Variovorax paradoxus: one gene and its partner. The main gene of each other region encodes a partner of the protein of the gene in region 2 in a complex. Links are inferred from orthologs where the notes say so. Each region holds a gene or a part of one and is shown on either strand. Other genes may lie near its edges.

Region 1 (9,665 bases), 2.8 Mb from region 2 along the record:
CTCGAAGGCCTCGGCCGGATCGAGGCTCACGATGTCGTCGATGTTCTTGACCACCACCAGCGTGTCCTTGGGCGTGGCGGCCCACGCGGACAACGAGAGGAAGATGCCTGCGACTGCCGCGCAAATTCGAGGATTCAAGATTCGCTCCTGGAGAGGATGAGAAGGGGCAAGGAAGGAAAAAAGGACCGTGGAATCAGGCTGCGCGCCGCGCGAGCCATTGCTCGTAGAGGGCAAAGCCCTCGGCGGCCAGCGCGCGCGCCTCGATGCAGGCGTCGAGTACCGGGCCGGTGTAGGCGCCGGCTGCGTCCAGCAGGTTCAGGGTGCCCAGCATGCGGGAGCCGTCGAGCACCGGGATGTTGATGACCGCGCCGAGGCCGTTGCGCACGATGGCCGGCAGGTCGGAGAAGTGCGGGCCGAAGTCCTCGGGCCGGCTGGCCACGAAGCATTCGCCGCGCTCCATGAGGGCGGTCCACTCGGTGTGGTCGCGCGGCTTCTTGCCGTGCACAGGATAGGCCTCGGGCTGGGTGGTGAAGATGCGCTCGACGCTGGCTTCATCGGGCAGCACCCGGCTCACGGTGAGCAGCTTGTGGCCGATGCGCCGCTGGAGCAGGTCGCTCACGGCGGCGAAGGCGGCTTCGTGTTCGGGAACGGAATGGGCGTTCATGCTCACGCGTCTTTCTTCCTGGAGGGTCGGGTTCTTGCCTTGGCCTTGGCGGGCGGCCCGGACACCCTGGCCGGGGAGCCGTGGCTCTGGAGGTCGTCCGAGGCATGGGGGTCGTCGCCGTCGGTCTTGAACAGCGGCGCGGTACCGACCCACAGCGCCTTGGCGGGCTGGGCGAAGGGGTTCTCCCAGCAGTGCGGCGTGGTGGACGGCAGGTGCACGGAGTCGCCCTCGTCCAGCTGCACCTTGCGGCCGCCGAGCGTGTAGCGCAGGCTGCCGCTGAGGATGTAGACCAGCTCTTCCCCGGGATGGGTGATGGGCGTGGACTTGTGCTTGGCGGGAATCGTCACCACCAGGCCGTTGACGACGCTGCCCGGAAACTGCCCGCTGATGCGGTCGAAGGTCATGCCGCCCGACTGAAGCTGGAACGGCGAGCGCGCGCTCTGCGGAAAGTGATGGCCAGCGGCGTTGCGCGCCTGGAAGAAGTAGTCCAGCTCCAGGCCCAGCACCTGGCCGATGCGCATCAGCGCGGTGAGCGAGGGCGAGGCCAGATTGCGCTCCAGCAGCGAGATGTAGCCGATGCTGAGCTCGCTGCGCTCGGCCACTTCCGCCAGGCTCAGGTGCAGCAGCCGGCGGCGCGCCCGCAGGGCCTCGCCGATGTCGGCGAGAACCCCGGTTTCGCGGCCGTCCGGTGCGGCGCTTGCCGTCGGCGGCTCTTTGGGAGGCTGCGATTTTTTCATTTTTATGAAAAAGTGTAGCAGTCTCAGTAAAATTATTTTACTTTTTTAGCACCTCTTTTTAGCGATTCGTGCGGCGCGGCACGACCGGCCTTCAGGGCCGGATCAACGCCGCCAGCGCACGCGCCGAGGGCGATGCCTCGCGCCCCAGGTGCTCGATCAGGCTGCGCCGGTCGGCTTCCGTGCGCTGCTGCGACAGGAAGCGCTTGCCGGCCAGCGTGCGTATCTCGATCTCGAAGCCGCCGAGCCGCTGCGCGGCGCCGTCGACGAACTCGGGCGCAGCGTCGCCCAGGGACCATGCAGGGTCGCGCCCTTCTTCCTGCGATGCGGTGAGCGCGGCCAGGTGCGACACCACCCAGGCCGGATCGTCGATGAAGCGCAGCGTGCCCTGCGCCTGCACGGCCACGTAGTTCCAGCTCGGTGCCACCCGGCCGCTGCGCTGCCCGTTCACGTACCAGCGCGGCGAGATGTAGGCGTTCGGCCCCTGGAAGACGACGGTCGCGCCGCCGCCGTCCGGCATGCTGCCCCACAGCGAATGGCTCCTGGCGACATGGCCCCGCAGCGTGCCGAAGGGGCCGATGTCGCATACCTCGAGCGGCAGCAGGTTCGCCTGCGCCGTGCCGTCCGAGACGGTGAACAAGGTGGCCAGCGGATAGGCGCGCATGAGCCGCAGGAGTTCCGCGCGCTCCTCGATCGCGAAGAGAGGCTGTGTGTGCATGCGAAAAGTATCTCCGCCCGCCCTTGCGGCCGCTGTCGCGCCCAGGTCATCGGCGCCTCGGTTCCCACCCGTGCACGCTCCGGCTACAGTAGCTGCCCCAACCGGTCATCCAGCCCTTCTGCGGAGAGCCAGACACGGCCGCGAACACACACTCGAGAAGGAATCAGCCATGGGCGCCCAATGGAAAGCGAAACACAAGGACCTGGCAGCCAATGCCAAGGGCCGGTTGTTCGGCAAACTCGCCAAGGAAATCATGATGGCCGCGCGCAACGGCGCCGACCCGGCCGGCAACTCGCGCCTTCGCCTCGTGGTGGAGCAGGCCCGCAAGGTCTCGATGCCCAAGGACACGCTCGACCGCGCCATCAAGAAAGGCGCCGGCCTCACGGGCGAGGCGGTGCATTTCGAGCATGTGATCTATGAAGGCTTCGCGCCGCACCGCGTGCCGGTGATGGTCGAATGCCTGACCGACAACGTGAACCGCACCGCGCCCGAAATGCGCGTGCTGTTCCGCAAGGGCCAACTGGGCACCTCGGGCTCGGTGTCGTGGGACTTCGACCACGTCGGCATGATCGAGGCCGAACCCGCCAAGCCCGACGCCGACCCCGAAGTGGCCGCCATCGAAGCCGGCGCGCAAGATTTCGAACCGGCCGGCGAAGGCAATTCGTCGATCTTCCTGACCGACCCCACCGACCTGGACCTGGTGAGCCGCGCGCTGCCGGCCCAGGGCTTCACCGTGCTGTCGGCCAAGCTGGGCTACAAGCCCAAGAACCCGGTCGACCCGGCGAGCCTGAGCGCGGAAGACCTGGAAGAGGTCGAGACTTTCCTGGCCGCCATCGACGCGAACGACGACGTGCAGAACGTGTTCGTGGGGCTGGCGGGCTGAGGCCGCTTTTTTCCTGCTCCGGATGCTTGCCGGAAGATGCCTCTGTGGCGCCGTCCACTATGCGGTGGCCGATGAGTTCGGCTACGCGCTGAACTGCCACTGCAGCGACTGCCGGCGCGCCACCGGCTCTGCCTTCAAGCCCTTCGCGGGCATCGAGCGCGGCAAGTTCGCCATCACGCAAGGCGAAGACGCGTTGATGATCTACGGCGATAAAGATGCGGGCGACATGCACTGCGTCAGGTGCGGCTCGCTGCTCTGCTCGGTGGTGCGCGACGGGCGGTTCGTGCACGTCACGCTGGGCACGTTGGTCGACGCGCCCTCCATCCGGCCGACCGCGCACATCTTCGTAGGCTCGAAGGCGCCCTGGTTCACCATCACGGACGACCTGCCGCAGTACGAAGGCCATGTCGTGGACACCAGGCCGCGCGGCGACCCGACCTGACCGGCGGGCAAAGAAAAAGGCCCCTGCCCGGAGAGAGCAGAGGCCTTGCGACAACGAAACCGCGTCGGGGACGAATCAGAAGGGAATATCGTCGTCCATGTCGTCGAAGCCCGACGACGACTTGGCCGGTGCCTGGCGCGGAGCCGGTGCCGGAGCACGCGGTGCCGCCGCGGGTGCGCGGGGTGCGTATCCGCCGCCGCCGCCGCCGCCACCGCCATTGCCGCCCTGCGAGTAGCCGCCGCCACCGCCGCCTTGCGAGTAACCGCCGTCGTCCTCGGGACCGCCCGACGGGCCGCCCTGGCCCTGACGGCTGCCGAGCATCTGCATCTGGTCGGCGCGGATTTCGGTGGTGTACTTTTCGATGCCGTCCTTGTCGGTCCACTTGCGCGTGCGCAGGCTGCCTTCGACGTACACCTGCGAGCCCTTGCGCAGGTACTGGCCGGCGATTTCGGCCAGGCGGCCGTTGAAGACGATGCGGTGCCACTCGGTGGCTTCGCGCATTTCGCCGCTTTGCTTGTCTTTCCAGCGATCGGTGGTGGCCACTGTGACGTTCGCGACCTGATCGCCGCTCGGGAAGGTCCGCATTTCGGGGTCGCGCCCCAGGTTGCCGACGACGATGACTTTATTGACCGATGCCATATGCACTGCCCCTGATAAGTAGATGAAGGAGAAGGTTGAGAGGAACCCTCCATTGTGCCCGAAGGCGACCGGCCGGATTCCGTATCGGTGCCAGAATGGCCGTTCCGATGAACCGCGAACCCGACTTCCTCGAGCACCTGCGCGCCGAACTTTCCAGCGGCCGCGTCTGGCTCGACCGGGCGATCGTGCTGGGCTACGCCATCGCGGCCGGGCTTTTCGTGGTGGGCTTCACGCTCGCCAGCGACTGGGTCTTCGGCCAGTTCCACCGCTTCTACCGCGCCTGGCCCTGGGCCGTGCTGCTGACGACGCCGCTGCTCACGGCGGGCATCGTGTGGTTCACGCTGCGTTTCTTCCCCGGCGCGGGCGGCTCGGGCATTCCGCAGATCAAGGCGGCGCTGCACCCCGCCCTGCCGGAAGAGCGCCGCTTCTTCTTCGCGTCGCTGCGGCTCACGGTCGCCAAGATCGGCCTGGGCGCGGCGGGCTTCGCGGCCGGGTTGTCGATCGGGCGGGAGGGGCCTTCGGTACAGGTCGCGGCCGGGGTGATGCAGCATGCGCGGCGCTGGCTCTCGCCCAACACCACCATCGACGGCCGCGCGCTCTTGGTGGCCGGGGGCGCGGCCGGTATCGCGGCGGCCTTCAACGCGCCGCTGGCGGGCGTGGTGTTCGCCATCGAGGAGCTGTCGGGCCGGCTCGAGGCCCGCTCCAGCGGGCTGATCATCACGGCCATCGTGCTGGCCGGCCTGGTGGCGGTCTCGGCTTTCGGCAACACCAGCTACTTCGGCGTGATCCGCGTGCCCCGGCTGGGCTGGGACGCGCTCGGCCCCGGGCTGCTGGTCACGCTGCTCAGCGGCGCGGCCGGCGGGCTGTTCGCGCGACTGCTGACCGCCTCGCTCACCGGCGCGCCGGGGCGCTTCAACCGCTGGCGGGCGCGTTTCCCGGTGCGCTTCGCGGCAGCGGGCGGGCTGGCGGTGGCCGTCATCGGGCTGGTCACGGGCGGCGTCACCTTCGGCGCGGGCTCCGAGGCGGTCAAGCAGATGCTGCAGGGCCACGACGAGTTGACGCCGCTCTATACGGTGCTCAAGTTCGTCGCCACCTGGCTCACGGCCTGGTGCGGTGTGCCGGGCGGCATCTTCGCGCCGGCGCTGTCCATCGGCGCGGGCATCGGAGACGCGGTGTCGCAACTGGGCAGCAGCGAACTCGGCCCGGCGCTCATCGCCCTGGGCATGGCCGCCTTCCTGGCGGCGGTGACGCAGGCGCCGCTCACCGCCTTCATCATCGTGATGGAAATGGTCGACGGCCATTCGATGGTTCTGAGCCTGATGGCCGCGGCCATGCTGGCCAGCCTGGTCTCCCGCATGATCAGCCGCCCGCTGTACGACACCCTGGCCGAATACATGGTCGGGCGGGCCATCGGAGCCGCCGAACCGGTGCACCCGCCGCCGGAAGCCCCCGCGCCCAGGCCGCCGGAACCCGCCCGCTCGCCATGAATTCTCCGGCGGTCTATCATGTCCGGTTGCCCTCGGACGATCGCCCCCTTTGAATTCCAAAGCCACTGAACTAGCCGCGGCAGAAGCCGCTGAAGCAGCAGAACGCGCCCGCGACGCGGAACGCGAACGCGACGCCTACCTCGGCGCGGTGCTGGCGCAGCAGCGCATCAGCATCCGCGGCGCGCGCACCCACAACCTGAAGAACGTCGACCTCGACATTCCGCGCAACAAGCTGGTGGTCATCACCGGCCTGTCGGGCTCGGGCAAGTCGAGCCTGGCCTTCGACACGCTGTATGCCGAAGGGCAGCGGCGCTACGTCGAGAGCCTCTCGGCCTATGCGCGGCAATTCCTGCAGCTCATGGACAAGCCCGATGTCGACGTGATCGAGGGCCTGTCGCCCGCCATCAGCATCGAGCAGAAGGCCACCAGCCACAACCCGCGCTCCACCGTGGGCACGGTGACCGAGATCCACGACTACCTGCGCCTGCTGTACGCGCGCGCCGGCACGCCCTACTGCCCCGACCATCACCTGCCGCTGCAGGCGCAGACGGTGTCGCAGATGGTGGACGCCGTGCTCGCCATCCCCGACGAGCCGCGCCTGATGATCCTGGCGCCCGTGGCCCGCGAGAAGAAGGGCGAGTTCGTCGAGCTGTTCGCCGAGATGCAGGCCGCAGGCTACGTGCGCTTTCGCGTCGATGGGCAGACCTACGAATACAACGACCTGCCCAAGCTCAAGAAGACCGAGAAGCACGACATCGACATCGTCATCGACCGCCTGCGCGCGCGCCCCGACATGCAGCAGCGCCTGGCCGAGAGCTTCGAGGCGGCGCTGCGGATGGCCGAGGGCCGCGCCATCGCGCTCGAGCTGGGCGCCGAGGGCGCGCCCGACAAGGAACACCTGTTCAACGCCAAGTTCGCCTGCCCGATCTGCCACTACTCGCTGTCGGAGCTGGAGCCGCGCCTGTTCTCGTTCAACTCGCCGGTGGGCGCCTGCCCCAGCTGCGACGGCCTGGGCCACCGCGAGGTGTTCGACCCGGCGCGCGTGGTGGCCTTCCCGTCGCTGTCGCTGGCCAGCGGCGCCATCAAGGGCTGGGACCGCCGCAACGGCTACTACTTCAGCATGATCGAGAGCGTCGCCAAGCACTACAAGTTCGACGTCGACGCGCCCTTCGAGTCGCTGCCCGCATCGGTGCAGCAGGTGCTGCTGCACGGCTCGGCGGCCGAAGAGATCAAGTTCAACTACACCATGGAGTCGGGCAACTTCGCGGGCAAGAAGCTCACGAAGAAGCATCCCTTCGAAGGGATCATCCCGAACATGGCGCGGCGCTACCGCGAGACCGATTCGGTGATGGTGCGCGAAGACCTCGCGCGCTTTCGCAACCTGCAGCCCTGCCCCGACTGCGGCGGCTCGCGGCTGCGGCGCGAAGCGCGCAACGTGTTCCTGGTCGATGAATCGGCACGTCCCGCCGACGGCGGCGAGCCGCCGCGCATGGCGATCTTCGAGCTCAGCCACCTCACCTTGCGCGACTCCCTGGCCTGGTTCCAGACGCTCAAGCTGCGCGGCGCCAAGGCCGACATCGCCGACAAGGTGGTGCGCGAAATCGGCCTGCGCCTGAAATTCCTGAACGACGTGGGCCTGAACTACCTGAGCCTGGACCGCAGCGCCGAGACGCTCTCGGGCGGCGAGGCGCAGCGCATCCGCCTCGCGTCGCAGATCGGCTCGGGCCTCACCGGCGTGATGTACGTGCTCGACGAGCCCAGCATCGGCCTGCACCAGCGCGACAACGACCGCCTCATCGGCACGCTGAAGCATCTGCGCGACATCGGCAACAGCGTGATCGTGGTCGAGCACGACGAGGACATGATCCACGCCGCCGACCACGTGATCGACATGGGCCCCGGCGCCGGCGTGCACGGCGGCCGCGTGATGGCGCAGGGCACCTATGCCGAGGTGTCGGCCAACCCCGACTCGCTCACCGGCCAGTACCTGTCGGGCACGCGCAAGATCGAGGTGCCCAGGCACCGCACCGCATGGCTGCCGGTGGTGAGCAAGCCCGCCTTCAACGAAGGCAAGAAGCCCTCGCGCTTTCCGCAGAGCCCCGCCGCCGAGCGCCGCGCCGCGCGCGAGGCCGCCCACCTGGCCACGCAGACCGACCTGCAGGAGATCCGCGTGGTCGGCGCCACCGGCAACAACCTGAAGAACGTGAGCGTGGCCTTCCCGGTCGGCCTCCTGACCTGCGTGACGGGCGTCTCCGGCTCGGGCAAGTCGACGCTGGTGAACGACACGCTCTACACCGCCGTGGCGCGCACGCTGTACCGCGCGCATGAAGAACCGGCCGCGCACGAATCGGTGGAAGGCATCGAGTATTTCGACAAGGTCATCAACGTCGACCAGAGCCCCATCGGCCGCACGCCGCGCAGCAACCCGGCCACCTACACGGGCCTGTTCACGCCCATCCGCGAGCTGATGGCCGAGACCAACACCGCGCGCGAGCGCGGCTACGGCCCGGGCCGCTTCAGCTTCAACGTGGCCGGCGGGCGCTGCGAGGCCTGCCAGGGCGACGGCGTGGTGAAGGTCGAGATGCACTTCCTGCCCGACGTGTACGTGCCCTGCGAGGTCTGCCACGGCCAGCGCTACAACCGCGAGACGCTCGAGGTGCTCTACAAGGGCAAGAACATCGCGCAGATCCTGGAGATGACGGTCGAGACCGCGCACGAGTTCCTCAAGGCCGTGCCGACCATCGAGCGCAAGCTGCGCACCCTGCTGGACGTGGGCCTGAGCTACATCAAGCTCGGCCAGTCGGCCACCACGCTGTCGGGCGGCGAGGCGCAGCGCGTGAAGCTCGCGCTGGAACTCAGCAAGCGCGACACCGGCCGCACGCTGTACATCCTCGACGAGCCGACCACCGGCCTGCACTTCGCCGACATCGAGCTGCTGCTGAAGGTGCTGCACCAGCTGCGCGACGCGGGCAACACCATCGTCGTGATCGAGCACAACCTCGACGTCATCAAGACGGCCGACTGGCTGATCGACATGGGCCCCGAAGGCGGCGCCGGCGGCGGCACGGTGGTGGGCGAAGGCACGCCGGAAGACATCGCGGCGAACGAGGCGAGCCACACGGGGCGGTATCTGAAGCGGCTGCTGTAGCCGCCTCCGGGCCCGGAAAGACGCTCAGGTCGTCGTCTGCACGTGCAGGCGGCTGGTCTTGCAGCGGTGCAGCGCGCGGTAGTGCTCCAGCGGCCTGCCGTTGGCGCCGTAGGCGATCGACTCGATGCGCAGCAGCGGCTCCGGCGTGGGCAGGTTCAGCAACTGGCAGGTGTCGGCGTCGGGCAGCACCGCGTCGATCCAGCGTTCGGCGCGCACCAGGCGCAGGCCGTACTGGCGGCGCAGCACGTCGTACAGCGAGCGGTCGTCCAGGCGCGTGCGGTGCAGGCCCGGCGCCAGGTCGGCGGGCACCACGGTTTCCACCAGGAGGCGCAGTTCGCCGTCCACGCTGCGCAGGCGCTTGAGCGCCACCACCTGCGTGTCGTCGGTCAGCCCGAGCGAGGCGGCCTCCTGCTCGGTGGGCGCGCGCAGCTCCTGCGTGAGGATCTGCGTGCGCACCGAGCGGCCCTTGCGCTCCATCTCGTCGGAAAAGCCGAGCACGGTGGAGACGAAATCTTCATCCCGCTCGCGCGCCGACACGAAGGCCCCGCGGCCCTTGATCTTGTAGATGAGGTTGTTGCGCACCAGGTCGGCCAGCGCCTCGCGCACCACGATGCGCGAGATGCCGAACTGCTCGCCCAACTCGGCTTCGGACGGCAGCTTGGCGCCGATGGGCAGCACGCCCTGCAGGATCTGCAGGCGCAGCGCGTCGCGGAACTGGGCCCACAGGGGCGATTCGGAGCCACGGTCGAGCACGGTCGAGATTTCGGTCGGAGAGTTCACGTCGAGGGTTGGCCCAGGGCCTGAGGAGTCGTCAATGATGCATCGAAAGATGCGGGCGCTTCGGTGGCCACGGGCGAAAGCCGCACACCGTGGCGCTCGCGCAGCGCCCGCGCGCAGGCCTGCAGTTCCCTGCGTTCCTGGGCCGCGTCCCAGCCCAACGCCTCGGCGGC
Region 2 (9,896 bases):
GCAGGCCGATCAATTCGCAGCCCGCGTCACCGGAACGGGCGGGCGGGCACAGGTGGTGCCCGAAGACCTGTCGCATGCGCAGATCAACGCCGAACTCGGCCTGCCCGGCGCCTACACCTCAGCGGTGGACGCCTTCATCGCCTCGGTCGACCGGCGGACGCGCTGAATCGGGCGACTCGAGGTCGCACCACATGTGGACCTTGCCCAGCAATTCGCCATCGACGTCGATGGCCAACGGCTCCAGGCCGAAGCTGCGAAAGCCGCAGTCTTCATAAAGCTTTTGCGCCGAGGCGTTGCCTTCGGTGACGGTGAGCTGCACCAGCCGCAGGCCGCCGCGCGCCCGCGCGTGGTCGAGCAATGCCAGCACCAGCCGGCGGCCGAAGCCCGAGCGGCGTGCCGACGCGGCCACCGTCATGCCGAACAGCGTGGCCTTGTGCCGCTCCCGTTGGCGCGCGCCGAAGGACAGCCCCGCCGCACCGACCAACACGCCGGTGTCGTCGAACGCACCGTAGACCACGCTGGCCTCCGCTGCATCAGCGGTGACGCCGAGGCGCTCTTCCCACCAGCGCAGCGGCAGGCCCTCACGCTCCTGAACCGTGGAAGTGAATGCGCTGGAATGCATGGCGTAGGCCTCGAGCATCACCGCGCGGTAGGCAGCCGCATCGGACGCGTCCAGGCGCCGGACGATGCCGCCGTGCGCCCCGGCGTTGTTGCTTGTCGTCATGCAGCCTCCTGTTCAGCCAGGCGTCGCAGGCAGGTGCCGGAAGACCAGCGGCGCGCTCTGCCCTTCTTCGACAGGCGTGCCGAATTCGAGCTGGCGCCAGCCGGGCTCCCACTTCGAGACGCGACCTTCGGCCACCGCTGCCTCCAGCGTTGCCTGGGCGGCCTCCGGATGCCGCCAGTCGAGCGGCAGCTTGCGCAGGTCCCAATCCCACCAGGGGCAGGCCTGGATGCGTTCGATGAGCGCATCGGGAAATCGCCGCCGGATCACTCGCGCAGGTACGCCGCCCACGATGGCGAACGGCGGCACGTCTTTCGTGACCACCGCACCCGCGCCGATGAGCGCGCCGTCGCCGATGGTCACGCCGCTCTTGAGGCTCACCTTGGAGCCGATCCATACGTCGTTGCCGATCACCGTGGGCTCCAGCTGCGGAAACGGGTCGATGGCCTCGTTGCGGTACGGCTCCGGAAAGATGTGCTGATGCGAGAACGGATGCGCCGTGAGCCACGCCGTCGGATGCTGGCTCAGCAGGTTCAGGTTGTCGCCTATCGAGCAGTAGCGCCCTATCCGCAGCTGATGCAGCTGGACCTGGGGCGAGACATAGGAATAGGCGCCCACCGACACCCCATACAGGCCGACCGCCGGCCAGAGACGCACCGGTGTCTCGTGCCGGAAAGGCAGTGACAGCACCACGCCGGGCGCGATGAACAGGCCGTGCGATTCGAGCGCCGGGGAAAGTTCGGGGGTGACGGTCAGGATCATGGACATGGCCGGCCCGTTGGGTTTCAGGCTTCCGGCGCGATGGCCTCGGCGTACTCGTAGAGGGCGCCGAGGATCTCTTCGCCGCGCTCGTCCGCGTTCTCGGACAGCGCGTCGACCTCGCTGAAGAGGGCCTCGATGGTGCGTGCGCCGCCCTCGCCCTTGAACAGCCGGGCCACGCGCAGCGCTTCCCAGCGTTCGTTCTCTTCCTCGCTCAGCAGCTCGGGCCAGTTGCGCGCGCGGTAGCGGAACAGGATCTCGTCGAGCCGACCGTCATCGAAACCGGTGCGGTCCTTGGCCAACTCCTCGGGCGACAGGCCGCGCAGCTGGTTGAGGCGGCGGCGGTCGGCATTGCCGACGAAGCCGCCGTAGAGGTCTTCGTCGACGTCGGGCGTTTCTTCCTTCGGGCGAGCGTAGACCTTCGACCAGATCGCGCTCATGTCGGGCAGGTCGCGCGCAATGGCGGCGTGGCGCATGGCGGTGTCGAGGTCGACGCCCCAGCGCTCGGCCATGGCAGGCGCCAGCGTGCGCAGGTTGCCAACCACCATCGGCGACTTGTTCAGATGGATGCCCTTGACGGGAATGCGCGTCACGCCCTCGGGCAGGTCGGCCGTGCGGGTAAAGAGGCGCAGGCGCAGCGTGTCGGCGTCGATGTCGCGCAGCTCGCTCGGGTCATGGGCCAGGTCCCAGGCCAGCAGCTCGTTCTTGTTGGTGGGATGGCTGGCCAGCGGCCACATCACGGCCAGGCAGCCGCGCTCGACCGGGAACATGCCAGAGACGTGCAGGAAGGGCTTGGCGGTCTCGCGCATGGCGGGCAGGCCCAGTTCGACGGCCACGCGATCTTTCTTGTGCAGGCCGAAGGCGAAGTCGAACAGCTTGGGCTGCTTGTCGCGGATCAGGCGGGCCAGCGCGATGGTGGCGCGCACGTCGGAGAGCGCGTCGTGCGCCGACTCGTGCAGCAGGCCGTTGGCGCGGGCCAGGTCTTCGAGCTTGAAGCTGGGCTTGCCGTCCTCCTTCTTCGGCCACTGGATGCCGTCGGGGCGCAGGGCGTAGGTCAGGCGCACCACGTCGAGCAGGTCCCAGCGCCCGCAGTCGTTCTGCCATTCGCGCGCGTAGGGGTCGATCAGGTTGCGCCAGAACAGGAAGCGCGTGACTTCGTCGTCGAAGCGGATGGTGTTGTAGCCGACGCCGATGGTGCCGGGCTGCGAGAACGCCTGCTCGATGTGCGCGGCGAATTCATGCTCGGGAATGCCGCGCTCCAGGCACACCTGCGGCGTGATGCCGGTGATCAGGCAGGCCTCGGGGCTGGGCAGGTAGTCCGGCGCGGGCTTGCAATAGATCATCAGCGGCTCGCCGACTTCGTTGAGCTCGGCATCGGTGCGGATGGCCGCGAACTGCGAGGGGCGGTCGCGGCGCGGCACCGCGCCGAAGGTTTCGTAGTCGTGCCAGAGAAAGGTGTGGTTCATTCAGAGCAAGGGTGAAAACAGGCGCGCGATCGCATCGCCGAGACGGCGCCAGAAACTCTGGCGCCGATTGGCGCGCACCGCGCCGGAACTGTGCAGGTCCGTCTCGAACTGCGCCGCCAGCGGGCCGGCCAGCGCCGGACCATAGACCACGGCGCAGACCTCGAAGTTGAGCCGGAAGCTGCGGTTGTCGAAATTCGCGGTGCCGATCATCGCGCAATGGTCGTCGACCACCAAGGTCTTGGAGTGCAGCATGCGGGCCCTGTATTCCCACACCTTCACGCCGGCGGCGATCAGCTCGTCGAAATACGAGCGCGCGGCGGCGCTCACGATGGCCGAGTCGCTGCGGCGCGGCACCAGCAGGCGCACATCGACGCCGCGCAGTGCGGCGCTGGTGAGCGCCATGAGCGCGGGCTCGCCGGGCACGAAGTACGGCGTGGTCAGCCAGGCCCGGTGCGTGGCCGAATGGATGGCTTCCACGTGCATGCGGTGGATGGCTTCGAGCGCGTTGTCGGGGCCGCTGGTGACGATCTGCACCGGGATGCTGCCCGCCTCGAGCAGCGGGAGCATCGCATCGAGGCCGGCGTCCATGCCGCGCGGGTCTTCGCCGGTGGCGTAGGTCCAATCCTCGAGAAAGGTGGTCTGCAGCCAGCGCACCGCGCTGCCTTCGATGCGCAGGTGCACGTCGTGGTAGGCGTCGGGGTTGGTGCGCTTGTCTTCCTCGTCGGTGATGTTCACGCCGCCCGTGAAGCCGACGCGCCCATCGCACACCACGATCTTGCGGTGGGTGCGGTAGTTGGTCACCGGGCGCAGGCGGCGGCCGATCTTGGTGTCGTGGAACAGCGCCACCTGCACGCCGGCCTCGTGCAGCGGCGCCATGAACTTGCGGCCGATACGCTTGGAGCCGAGTGCATCGATCAGCAGGCGTACCGTGACGCCCTCCTTCGCGCGTTCGACAAGCAGGTCGCGAAGCGCGGTGCCGATCCTGTCGGGCTCGAAGATGTAGTACTCGAGGTGGATGTGATCCCGCGCCGCGCGCACGGCATCGAAGATCGCATCGAAGGTGCGCGCCCCGCCCGAGAGCAGCTCGACGCCGAGCGCGCTCGACACCGGCAGGCCGCAGGTGGCCATGCCCAGCCTCGCCATCTGCTGCAGGGCCGGCGGCGCGTTCTGCGCCGCGTCGCGCAGCCGGGCCACGTCGGCCTGGGCGGAGGCGCCGGCGCGGCTGCGCAGCCGCTTGAGCCGCTGCTTGCGCAGGCGCTGCGGCCCGAGGAAGTAGTAGACGACGAAGCCCGCGAACGGCAGCAGCGCCAGCGACAGGATCCAGCTCATGGTGGACACCGGCGCGCGCTTCTGCATCACGATCCAGACCGACAGCACGGCGATGTAGCCGCTCCACGCCAGGGAGAGGCCGGTTTTCCATTCGTGGCTGAGTTCGGGGAGGATCAAGGCGAAAAAAGGGTTGAGGCGGCGGTGCGGTTCGGCCGACCCAAAGAAAAAGGCCGGCAGCGCGATGCTACCGGCCTTTGGAGGCTGTTCCGTGGCCTCGTCGGCCACGGATTGCCTGGTTGGTTTCTCAGCCTGCGGCAGTTTCCTCGGCTTCGGGCTTCGACTTGCCTTCCTTCTTCGGAAGAGGCTGGATGTCGAGCAGCACTTCGTCCTTGTCGTCGAGGTCGACTTCGAGGCGACCGCCGTCGGTCAGGCGACCGAACAGCAGCTCGTCCGCCAGTGCACGACGGATCGTGTCCTGGATCAGGCGCTGCATCGGACGAGCGCCCATCAGCGGATCGAAGCCCTTCTTCGCCAGGTGCTTGCGCAGCTTGTCGCTGAACGTGACTTCCACCTTCTTCTCGCTGAGCTGGGTCTCCAGCTGCAGCAGGAATTTGTCGACCACGCGCAGGATGATGTTCTCGTCCAGCGCCTTGAAGTTGACGATGGCGTCCAGCCGGTTGCGGAATTCAGGCGAGAACAGGCGCTTGATGTCGCCCATTTCGTCGCCCGCCTGGCGCGGGTTGGTGAAGCCGATGGTCGCCTTGTTCATGGTCTCGGCACCCGCGTTCGTCGTCATGATGATGATGACGTTGCGGAAGTCGGCCTTGCGTCCGTTGTTGTCCGTCAGCGTGCCGTGGTCCATGACCTGCAGCAGCACGTTGAAGATGTCCGGGTGCGCCTTCTCGATTTCGTCGAGCAGCAGCACCGCGTGCGGCTTCTTCGTGACGGCCTCGGTCAGCAGGCCGCCTTGGTCGAAACCGACATAGCCCGGAGGCGCGCCGATCAGGCGGCTCACCGCGTGACGCTCCATGTACTCCGACATGTCGAAGCGGATCAGCTCGATGCCCATGATGTAGGCGAGCTGCTTCGCGGCTTCGGTCTTGCCGACGCCCGTGGGGCCGGAGAACAGGAACGAACCGATCGGCTTGTCGCCCTTGCCAAGACCCGAACGCGCCATCTTGACCGCCGAGGCGAGCACTTCGAGCGCCTTGTCCTGGCCGAACACCACGCTCTTGAGGTCGCGCTCGATGGTCTGCAGCTTGCTGCGGTCGTCGTTGCTGACGTTGGCCGGGGGAATGCGCGCGATCTTCGCCACGATTTCCTCGACTTCGGTCTTGCTGATGGTCTTCTTGCGCTTGCTCGGCGGCAGGATGCGCTGGGCGGCGCCGGCTTCGTCGATGACGTCGATCGCCTTGTCGGGCAGGTGACGGTCATTGATGTACTTGGCGCTGAGCTCGGCCGCGGCTTGCAGGGCCGCCACCGCGTACTTCACGCCGTGGTGTTCCTCGAAGCGCGACTTCAGGCCCTTCAGGATGTCGACGGTTTCCTGCACCGACGGCTCGACCACGTCGACCTTCTGGAAGCGACGCGAGAGGGCCGCGTCTTTTTCGAAGATGCCGCGGTATTCGGTGAAGGTGGTCGCGCCGATGCACTTGAGCTGGCCGCTCGAGAGCGCCGGCTTGAGCAGGTTCGACGCATCGAGCGTGCCGCCCGAGGCAGCGCCCGCACCGATCAGCGTGTGGATCTCGTCGATGAACAGGATGGCGTTCGGCTTGTCCTTGAGCGACTTGAGCACGCCCTTCAGGCGCTGTTCGAAGTCGCCGCGGTACTTGGTGCCGGCCAGCAGCGCGCCCATGTCGAGCGAGAACACGTTCGACTCGGCCAGGATCTCCGGCACGTCGCCCTGCGTGATGCGCCATGCGAGGCCTTCGGCGATGGCGGTCTTGCCCACGCCGGCCTCGCCGACCAACAGCGGGTTGTTCTTGCGCCGGCGGCACAGGATCTGGATGACGCGCTCGACCTCGTATTCGCGGCCGATCAGCGGATCGATCTTGCCGTCCTTGGCGAGCTGGTTGAGGTTCTGGGTGAACTGCTCGAGCGGCGATGCCTTCTCGTTGCGTTCGCCGCCGCCCTCTTCGCCTTCGTTCGACGGTGCTTCGCCCGCGCCCTTGACGGCTTCCGGCGGATCGCTCTTCTTGATGCCGTGGGCAATGAAGTTCACCACGTCGAGGCGGGTCACGCCCTGCTGGTGGAGGTAGTAGACGGCGTGCGAGTCCTTCTCACCGAAGATCGCGACCAGCACGTTGGCGCCGGTGACTTCCTTCTTGCCGTTGCCGGTGGACTGCACATGCATGATGGCGCGCTGGATCACGCGCTGGAAACCCAGGGTCGGCTGGGTGTCGACATCGTCGGTACCCGCCACCTGGGGCGTGTTGTCCTTGATGAAGTTGGTGAGCGACGCCCGCAGGTCGTCGACGTTGGCCGAGCAGGCGCGCAGAACTTCCGCGGCGCTCGGGTTGTCCAGCAAAGCGAGCAACAGATGCTCCACGGTGATGAACTCGTGGCGCTGCTGCCGGGCCTCGACGAAGGCCATGTGCAAGCTGACTTCCAGTTCCTGGGCAATCATGTGATTTCCTTTTGCCTTGCTGTAAATAAGTTCTCAGATGGGTTGGAGCTTGCGCAATTCAACAGGTTCACGCAACAGGTTCGCTGACGCATTGCAGCGGATGCCCTGCCTGCTGGGCTGCTTCCATCACCTGGTTGACCTTGGTGGCCGCCATGTCGCGGGAATAGACCCCACAGACGCCGCGGCCATCGAGGTGGATCTTGAGCATGATCTGGGTCGCGGTTTCGCGATCCTTGCTGAAGTACTCCTGCAGCACGACGATCACGAACTCCATGGGGGTGTAGTCGTCGTTCAGCATCACTACCTGGTACATCTGGGGCGGCGCAGTTTTCTGCGGCCGGCGCTCCAGGACGACCGAATCTCCGTCATCCCCGGCCGGTTTCTGGGCCGGCGGGGTGGTGGGAGTCTTGGGAATTCTCGTTGCCATGAAAAAGATTCTATAGAGCGTGCAAGCGCCGTGCCGGCGCATGAAGACTTGGTGGCGCGTATTCGACAAATCAAGGGGGTTGTGCCGTGCGCGACAGTACAAAAATCGCATAAGAACGCTGTCGCAAAGAAAAAAACCCTCGAATTTCTTTCGAAATCCAAGGGTTCGATCACTCGATGCCTGCGAAGCACCGAACAGCGCACTTGCGCAATTACATGTTGTCGATCATCACCTGGCCGAAACCGGAGCAGCTCACTTGAGTGGCGCCATCCATGAGGCGCGCGAAGTCATAGGTGACCTTCTTGCTGGCAATCGACTTCTCCATCGAGCTGATGATCAGGTCGGCGGCTTCGGTCCAGCCCATGTGGCGCAACATCATTTCAGCCGAGAGGATCTCCGAGCCCGGGTTCACGTAGTCCTTGCCTGCGTACTTGGGCGCCGTGCCGTGGGTGGCTTCGAACATCGCGACCGTGTCGCTCAGGTTCGCGCCCGGCGCAATGCCGATGCCGCCGACCTGCGCGGCCAATGCGTCGGACACGTAGTCGCCGTTGAGGTTGAGCGTGGCAATCACGCTGTACTCCGCGGGGCGCAAAAGGATCTGCTGCAGGAACGCGTCGGCGATGCTGTCCTTGACGGTGATGTCCTTGCCCGTCCTCGGGTTCTTGAACTTCATCCATGGCCCGCCGTCGACCAGCTCTGCGCCGAACTCCTTGGCTGCCAGGTTGTAGGCCCAGTCACGGAAGCCACCTTCGGTGAACTTCATGATGTTGCCCTTGTGGACGATGGTCACGCTGGACTTGTCGTTGTCGATGGCGTATTGCAGCGCCTTGCGCACGAGGCGCTCGGTGCCTTCGATCGACACGGGCTTGACGCCGATGCCCGAGGTGTCCGGAAAACGGATCTTCTTGACGCCCATTTCGTCCTGCAGGAACTTGATGAGCTTCTTGGCCTTGTCGCTTTCGGCTTCGAACTCGATGCCTGCATAGATGTCTTCCGAGTTCTCGCGGAAGATCACCATGTTGGTCTTGTGCGGCTCGCGCACCGGGCTGGGCACGCCATCGAAGTACCGGATGGGACGCAGGCAAACGTAGAGGTCCAGTTCCTGGCGCAGCGCGACGTTCAGCGAGCGGATGCCACCGCCGACGGGCGTGGTGAGCGGGCCTTTGATGGAGATCACGTAGTCGCGCACGGCCTGCAGCGTTTCTTCGGGAAGCCAGACGTCGGGGCCGTAGACCTTGGTCGACTTCTCCCCTGCATAGACCTCCATCCAGTGAATCTTCTTCTTGCCGCCGTAGGCCTTGGCCACTGCGGCGTCCACCACTTTCAGCATCACCGGCGTGATGTCCAGTCCGGTCCCGTCGCCTTCGATGAAAGGAATGATCGGTTGGTCAGGCACATTGAGGGTGTTGTCAGCGTTGACCGTGATCTTCTGACCTTCGGTCGGGACGTTGATGTGCTGATAGCTGGACATGAGGGGGTTGGGCTCCGGGGGAGTGGCGTAATTTTGACGAGTGTCAGCGAATTCAGACAGCCGCGAGGAATCGCTGTACAGGACGCGAACAAATCGCTGTACATTTTAGACGCAACCCATCAGCGAGGGTTTGTCAACCATCAGGCCAATGGCCTCGTTAGTGGCTGACCTTCTGCTCGCCGGGAGGCGTTTCCAATCAATTCTCGAATAGAGGAATCTCAATGAGCAAAATTCTCGCAGTCATGATCGCTGGCCTGTTTGCCGCTGGCGCCTACGCCCAAAACCCGGCTGGCACCACGCCCGAACAAGGGAACGCCACGAACAGCAAGTCGCAGCAACGTGCCGAAGCCAAGAAGGCTGCCAAGCCCGCTGGCCAAGTGAAGGCTGCCGCTGGCGACGAAGTCAAGACGCCCGAAGGCGGCGCCATCGGTGCCGACAAGGCTGCTGCTTCCGGCGAAAAGCGCGCCAGCACCCGCGACCAACGTCGTCGCAACAAGGACGGCAGCGTGAAGCGCAAGTCGACCCAAGGCGGCACGCCTGACATGGCAGGCGCCAAGTAAGTCGGCCCAGCCCCTCGAAAAAAGAGCGCTCTTCGGAGCGCTTTTTTTTCGTCCGCGGACTGCAATTGACTGTCAACCGCCGGAAGCTGCCTCCGTTGAATGTCTACCTCCGCAGGGAGGGCTGTCCAAATCAACGAATTTCAAAGGATTTCAAATGAACAAGCTGCTCGCAGCCCTGATCGCCGGTCTCTTCGCCGCCGGTGCCTTCGCTCAACAAGCCGAACCCACCGCAGCTGCTCCCGCCGCTCCCAAGGTTGCCAAGCACACCGCCAAGAAGCACGCAGCAGCCAAGAAGCACAAGGTTCGCCACGTCGCCAAGGCTCACACGGCCGCTTCCAAGAAGGTGTAAGCTTTCGCGCTCACCGGCAATGCCCGCATCAGCGGGCATTTTTGTTTGCATATTTGGTTGAGGCCGGACCCACCCAGTCCCCGCCCTGAAAGAGTCGTCCGATGTTCCAGCGTCTAGCCGCCCTGCTCCTCGTGTCCGCGTCCTTCATGATGTCGGCGCATGCCCAGCAGCAACCCCAGACCGATCTGCCGCGCACGCAGCTGTCGGTCGGCCTCTACAAGATCGATACGCAGATCGCGCAGACCCCT

The links.
Region 1: the proteins of sbcB (region 2) and ssb are in contact, whole or in part, in a crystal structure (PDB 3C94), measured with the Escherichia coli proteins. The link is inferred for Variovorax paradoxus from one-to-one orthologs.

Annotation. Positions count from the first base shown.
Region 1 is NZ_CP091716.1:938,346-948,010, reverse strand. The notes cover bases 2,299-5,067. They hold ssb (single-stranded DNA-binding protein), read right to left. Parts: upstream 4,081-5,067; coding sequence 3,517-4,080; downstream 2,299-3,516. Other genes in these bases: L3V85_RS04655 (chloride channel protein), read left to right, coding at 4,188-5,067; L3V85_RS04665 (GFA family protein), read left to right, coding at 3,022-3,441; L3V85_RS04670 (YebC/PmpR family DNA-binding transcriptional regulator), read left to right, coding at 2,299-2,999. Also shown: L3V85_RS04690 (ABC transporter substrate-binding protein), read right to left, coding at 1-138; L3V85_RS04685 (hypothetical protein), read right to left, coding at 194-664; L3V85_RS04680 (helix-turn-helix domain-containing protein), read right to left, coding at 667-1,401; L3V85_RS04675 (FMN-binding negative transcriptional regulator), read right to left, coding at 1,493-2,116; more of L3V85_RS04670, read left to right, coding at 2,286-2,298; more of L3V85_RS04655, read left to right, coding at 5,068-5,567; excinuclease ABC subunit UvrA, read left to right, coding at 5,617-8,715; L3V85_RS04645 (GntR family transcriptional regulator), read right to left, coding at 8,740-9,495; L3V85_RS04640 (glycerol-3-phosphate dehydrogenase/oxidase), read right to left, coding at 9,492-9,665. UniProt on the Escherichia coli protein: Plays an important role in DNA replication, recombination and repair. Binds to ssDNA and to an array of partner proteins to recruit them to their sites of action during DNA metabolism. Acts as a sliding platform that migrates on DNA via reptation.
Region 2 is NZ_CP091716.1:3,706,889-3,716,784, reverse strand. The notes cover bases 727-3,726. They hold sbcB (exodeoxyribonuclease I), read right to left. Parts: upstream 2,947-3,726; coding sequence 1,507-2,946; downstream 727-1,506. Other genes in these bases: cls (cardiolipin synthase), read right to left, coding at 2,947-3,726; L3V85_RS37550 (CatB-related O-acetyltransferase), read right to left, coding at 737-1,489. Also shown: L3V85_RS17290 (alpha/beta hydrolase), read left to right, coding at 1-166; L3V85_RS17285 (GNAT family N-acetyltransferase), read right to left, coding at 119-724; more of cls, read right to left, coding at 3,727-4,392; ATP-dependent Clp protease ATP-binding subunit ClpA, read right to left, coding at 4,520-6,841; ATP-dependent Clp protease adapter ClpS, read right to left, coding at 6,909-7,268; icd (NADP-dependent isocitrate dehydrogenase), read right to left, coding at 7,480-8,739; L3V85_RS17250 (cell envelope biogenesis protein TolA), read left to right, coding at 8,961-9,299; L3V85_RS17245 (hypothetical protein), read left to right, coding at 9,454-9,648; L3V85_RS17240 (DUF192 domain-containing protein), read left to right, coding at 9,750-9,896. UniProt on the Escherichia coli protein: Degrades single-stranded DNA (ssDNA) in a highly processive manner.